DNA from 2 places in the Rhizobium sp. TBD182 genome. Region 2 is predicted to be linked to the other one. Evidence: predicted binding sites of a transcription regulator. Region 2 holds the regulator's gene; the other holds the start of a gene.
What was found. Region 2 encodes LexA, which represses DNA repair genes until DNA is damaged. Its sites were predicted from a motif close to TGTTCNNNNTGTGTTCNG; they were not measured.
Positions count from the first base shown of each region.

Region 1: T18_RS07380 (DNA recombination protein RmuC) is a predicted target of LexA. The motif match lies at 1,230-1,247, and genes of this name have one in related genera.

Region 1 is NZ_BDLN01000001.1:1,471,430-1,474,569, forward strand. It holds gene fmt (methionyl-tRNA formyltransferase) at 1-570, opposite strand, end outside; gene def (peptide deformylase) at 618-1,130, opposite strand; gene T18_RS07380 (DNA recombination protein RmuC) at 1,279-2,472, shown strand; gene T18_RS07385 (ribokinase) at 2,526-3,140, shown strand, end outside.
Region 2 is NZ_BDLN01000001.1:498,287-501,426, forward strand. It holds gene kdsA (3-deoxy-8-phosphooctulonate synthase) at 1-561, opposite strand, end outside; gene T18_RS02575 (VOC family protein) at 561-1,442, opposite strand; gene lexA (transcriptional repressor LexA) at 1,654-2,376, shown strand; gene T18_RS02585 (glutathione S-transferase family protein) at 2,815-3,140, shown strand, end outside.

The sequences.
Region 1 (3,140 bases), 970 kb from region 2:
ATCGTCTGCTTCCAGCTTGTCCATCGCCTGCCGCATCAGCCGCGCGCCTGTCAGCATCAGGCTGTCGTGCAATTCACCTGCCGTGGTATTCTCACCGATCGTGACCTTGGCGGTCAGCGCCACCGGGCCGGTATCCAGCCCCTTTTCCATTTTCATGACCATCATGCCCGTCTCGGCATCGCCAGCCATGATCGCCCGCTGAATGGGAGCAGCGCCGCGCCAGCGCGGCAGCAACGAGGCGTGGCCGTTATAGCAGCCAAGGCGCGTACCGCTCAGGATAGCCTCGGGCAATAGCAGCCCATAGGCAACGACAACAGCGACGTCCGCATCGAATTCCCTGAATTGCTGCCGGTCTTCCTCGGCCTTGAAATTCACCGGCGTCAGCACGGGCAGACCCAGCAGTTCGGCCGCCTGATGCACCGGCGATTTCTGCAGATCGAGGCCACGGCGACCGCCTGGACGCGGCGGCTGCGTATAAACGGCAACGACCTCGTGACCAGCGTCCACCAATGCACGCAGCGTGGGAACGGAAAAATCCGGCGTGCCCATGAAAATGATGCGAAGAGCCATATCGCCCCCTGCCCTCTATGCCGGTCCGTCTACATATTTAAGACGAATCAGACCTTAGCGCGGGCTGCTTTGGTGAATTTCTTGATGACCATTTCTCGCTTCAGGCGCGAAATATGGTCGATGAACAGAATGCCGTTCAGGTGGTCGATCTCATGCTGCAGACACGTCGCCAGAAGTCCGTCCGCATCGACCGTCTGCTGCTTTCCGTCACGATCGACATATCGCACTGTCAGGGATGCGGGACGCTCTACCTCGGCATAATAATCGGGAATGGAGAGACACCCTTCCTCATAGGCCGAGACGTCGTCCGACACTTTGAGGATTTCCGGATTGATGAAGACGACCGGCTTTTTCTCCTCGTCCTCGCGCGAAACGTCGATCACCAGCATGCGGCGCGGCACGCCCACCTGAATGGCGGCAAGGCCGATACCCGGCGCATCATACATGGTTTCAAGCATATCGTCGGCAAGGCGCAACACTTCGGCATCCACCTGTTCGATGGGCCTTGATTGCTGGCGCAGCACGGGATCGGGCAAAATGATAAGCGGTTTGATAGTCATGGCTTCCCATAACGTATCTCTTGCGCGGAGGAAATAAAAAATACGCGGTCGAAATGAGACCTTCGTCCGGTTTTGGCCGACTCAATTCCGCCGCATGAATGTTCTTGTTTTGATCTTACGAATCACTGGAAATCTGGTAGATTTAGCCATGAGCATCGATTTCTCTTTTCTCCTCGATCCCGCCTTGCGGGCCGGCTCCGTCGACATCAGCTTCGGCGGGCTTCTTGCGGCTCTCGTTTTCGGCCTTTCCGCTTTCTGGATGGTCACGAAAAGTCGCGGGAAAAAAGCGGAAGCCGATGGTGAAATTTCCGATCTGTTGAAAACCCAGTCGGAACTGCACGGCCGGATCGCGGCGATGGCCGAGACGCTCGGCACGCGCCAGAGCGAGATGGGCCAGACGATCAACCAGCGCCTCGACGGCATGTCGCAGCGGCTGGGCGAGACGCTGACCGAGCAGACCCGGTCGACACACGAGAATCTAAGCCGCCTGCAGGAGCGGCTTGCGGTTATCGATGCCGCGCAGGGTAATATTCAGGATCTGGCAAAGGACGTGGTCGGGCTTCAGGCGATCCTCTCCAACAAGCAGACGCGCGGCGCTTTCGGGCAGGCGCGCATGGAAGCGCTGATCGCCGATGCGCTTCCCGCCGGGGCCTTCCAGCTTCAGCCCACGCTTTCGAATGGCTACCGACCGGACTGCATCATCAGGATGCCGAACAACGCCCCGTCTCTCGTCATCGACGCCAAGTTTCCGCTGGAGGCGTGGAATGCGCTTAAGGCGGATGAAACGCCCGAGGGCAAACGGGCTGCGACCCAGCAGTTCCGCCGCGATATGGAAGTGCATATTCGCGACGTGGCGGAGAAATATCTGATACGCGGCGAAACGCAGGATACGGCCTTCATCTTCGTGCCGTCGGAATCGATCTTCGCCGATATTCACCAGCATTTCGAATATCTCGTGCAGCGTGCCCATCGCGCCCGTGTCGTCATTGTCTCGCCATCGCTTTTGATGCTGTCGGTGCAGGTTATCCAGTCGGTGCTGAAGGACCAGCGCATGCGCGAGCAGGCGCACCTCATTCAGGGTGAAGTCGCGCTTCTCATGGATGACGTGCGGCGGCTGGACGACCGGACGCGCAAGCTGCAAGCCCATTTCGGGCTGGCGCAGAAAGATGTCGACATGATGCTGATCTCCTCCGACAAGGTGCTGGCGCGTGGCCAGAAGATCGAGGGACTCGATTTTTCGCCGACGGAAAAGGAGACCTCCCATAGCGAAATCGAGCAGGCGCGACGCTTTGCAGAGAACAGGGCAGGAACGGCCAAGTTGCGGGTGGTTGACGACGAGTGATCCCCTCGGGCAAAGTCGCCGCCTTGCTTTGAATTTCATACGGACATGCCCTGATGATTACTGTTTTCGGCTCCATCAACATGGATCTCGTCGCCACCGCCAAACGCCTGCCCAAACCCGGTGAAACCGTGACGGGAGAGACCTTTTCCACGGCGGCTGGCGGAAAGGGAGCCAATCAGGCGCTTGCCGCACGGCGCGCAGGTGCAACGGTCAAAATGGCGGGCGCTACGGGTGATGACACCTTTGCCGCGCCAGCGCTGACATTGCTGCGCGATGCCGGCACCGATCTGTCGCTCGTCAAGACCGCGCCCGGCCCCACGGGAACCGCCGTAATCCTGATCGGTGAAGGCGGGGAGAACATGATCTCGGTCATTCCCGCCGCCAATGGCGAAGTTTCCGCATCCGACGCCGCAAGAGCCGTGGCGGAGATGGCAGCAGGCGATATTCTGATGCTTCAGTTCGAGGTGCCCGCACCCTCAATCGAAGCAGCACTGACGGCCGCGAAGGCTAAACGCATCACCACTATCATCAACACCGCGCCGCTGACCGCGGACGGGCCGCGCCTTGCCAGCCTTGCCGATATCGTCATCGCCAATGAAACCGAGTTCGAACTGCTGATCGGCAAAAACGGACTTTCAGCCTCCGAACGGGAAAATGAACTCAAATCC
Region 2 (3,140 bases):
GTCGGAAACCAGCGTGTTGTAACCGAAGGACGCGCCGCGCTCGCACAACATCACATTCGGATTGCCGCTCTCATTGAGCTTGGCGAGCACGTTCTTCATGTCCCAGGGCGCCAGAAACTGGCCTTTCTTGACGTTGATGACGCGGCCGGTTTTGGCGGCAGCAACGAGAAGATCGGTCTGGCGGCTGAGGAACGCCGGAATCTGCAGCACGTCCACCACCTCGGAAACGATGGCGCATTGCTCTTCCGTGTGGATGTCGGTCAGAACAGGAAAACCGAATTCCTTTTTGAGATCGGCAAAAACCTGCATCGCGTTATCCAGGCCGATGCCGCGTTTTCCGGAAAGCGAAGTGCGGTTCGCCTTGTCGAAAGAGGACTTGTAGACAAGCCCTATTCCCAGCTTGTCGCAAAGCTCCTTCAGGACGCCAGCGATCATGAAGGCATGTTCGCGGCTTTCCATCTGGCAGGGGCCGGCAATCAGCGAAAACCGCTCGGTATTCGAGAAGGAAACCTTGCTGGCGCCATCGCCGGCGGTGACTTTAAGATTGTTCGTAACGCTCATCATTTTTCCTCGAAGGCGAAGGCAACACCCTGACCGGGTGCTGCGGGCACCACCAGACGGCCGTCCGCTTTTGCGCAGGACACGCCATTAGCAGCAAGCACCGCCTCTGTCACGGCAAGATCGTGTGACGAAAAGACAATGCCCGCGCCGCGCAATCCGCCTTCGTTGCCATCCTGAGCATTCAGGGCCTGCCCGCTGAAAGCCGGTTTTCCGGTCAATCTGATGCTGGCATTGCCGGTCGCGAAAACCATATCACCGCCCGGAGACCATTTGCCTTCACAGCCAAACACCGTCTCGATCAGGCCCGCCACCTTCATATCGCCGCCGGTAAACAGGACGATTTCACTGAGGCCGGTGACACCATTGGCGTGGCGCTCCAGCATGGTGCGATCGCCCGGAAGGGCTTGAACCCGTTGACAACTGAACAAAAAGAAATCCGCGGCCGCCCCGCTTGCAGCAAAAGCAAGCCGGAACGCCGCCTCGCCTTGCGAGCCATCCGGCATCCGAACAGGCCGCGAAAACTCGAAAACATCGCCCGCCGAAAGGCCGGCTGCCCGAAACCGCTCATGGTCAACCAAGGCGTCTTCAGTCCTGGCGACAAGAGCCGAAAAACCCTCCTGCCCGTCCCGTTGCCGGAAGGCCACATCCCTGCCAGTGAAAACATCACCCCTCTCTATTGACGCATTATATTTAGCCGGATCAGTAATTGCGAGCGGCTCCAGATAGGTGCCATCGGCGAAAAATACGCAGGCATTTTGGGTGCCGAAAGGATGCAGAGCCTCCGGCGCAACCGTAAAGCCAAGACTGACGAGGCGCTTCACGGCGACGCCTATGACTTCCACGGGCAAAACGAGATGGTCAACGCTATAGGGTTTCGTCATGAAAATGTATCCTGCTGGCCTTCCGCCCGGAGCATGCCGGGACGGTTTCGACCGCACAAAAGCACAATTGCGTGCTATGAGGCAAATCATCACAGCAACAGATGGCACCTTCACGAAATTTTAGGGGATTGCAGAACACATATGGAACATATAGTGTTCGTTCTGTATTTGTTTCGCGACTTCCACTACGATTCTAAAGGGTGTTTTCCTCATGCTCACGCGCAAACAGCAGGAATTGCTTCTCTTCATTCATGAACGAATGAAAGAGTCCGGCGTGCCGCCCTCCTTCGATGAAATGAAGGACGCACTCGATCTTGCTTCGAAATCCGGCATCCACCGCCTGATAACCGCTCTCGAAGAGCGAGGATTCATTCGTCGGCTACCGAATAGAGCTCGGGCGCTGGAAGTCATCAAGCTGCCCGAGGCTTATACGCCGGGTGCAAGGCCGCAGCGCGGCTTTTCGCCAAGCGTTATCGAAGGCAGCCTTGGCAAGCCCAAAACGCCGGAACCGGCCCCTGCCCCCAAGACGCCGGCCAATGATCTGGGCGGCGCTGTCACCGTGCCGGTCATGGGCCGCATCGCTGCGGGCGTACCGATTTCCGCCATCCAGAACAACACCCATGATGTGGCCGTGCCAGTAGACATGCTTGGCACGGGCGAACATTACGCTCTTGAGGTCAAGGGTGATTCGATGATCGAGGCCGGCATTTTCGACGGCGACACAGTCATCATCCGCAACGGCAACACCGCCAATCCCGGGGATATCGTTGTGGCTCTGGTGGATGACGAGGAAGCCACGCTGAAGCGCTTCCGCCGCAAGGGTGCCTCCATTGCGCTCGAGGCGGCAAACCCAGCCTATGAGACCCGTATCTTCGGGCCCGACCGGGTTAAAATTCAGGGCAAGCTGGTGGGGCTGATCCGCCGCTACCATTGATCTTATCGAACCGAACGTATTCACGTTATAATAGGCGTCATCGTGAAGATGGCGCCTATATTGGGTTTGGCTTTTTCCAAACGTGGCGGGCTTTTGCGGGTGCACGAGGATATGCGCCATCCAGCCTATGCGCGTTGCCCTTTCTAAACTGAGTTCCTGCTCCATAAAGATGCTTCGGTTTCGCTACAGGCGTGGTGGCGAATGGGCTGCTCGCTGTAATTGTCGAAGCGATCCCATCCGCTGTTTTTTAGCGACGTTGTTCTGTCGTGTTGCGCAGTCAGTTTTAGTCGTCACCAAAGGGTGACTTATCGAAGGCGCGCTCTCAGCGGCCCCACATCACCATTCATCAACGGCGTTTATGGGAGCCATGGATAATTTTCGATATTCCGTGAACGCTTGGCAGGTGTAGAAATACGCGTCATATCCGGGAGATACGCCATGTACGATCTTTATATAGCCAACAAGAACTATTCTTCATGGTCGCTGCGGCCGTGGGTATTGATGCGCACGCTCGGTATCGCCTTTGATGAAAAGCTCATTCCGTTCGGCGAAGGCGTATCCTTCTCCTCCTTTTCGCCGACGGGCAAGGTGCCCTGCCTGGTCGACGAGGGTATGACGGTTTGGGAAACGCTTTCGATCGTCGAATATCTTGCCGAAAGACACCAGGGTGTCTGGGCAAGCGACAAGCATGCGAGGGCCTGGTCGCGTTCGGCCGCAAGTGAGATGCATGCCGGCTTTTCCTCGCTTCGCAATCTCTATCCCAT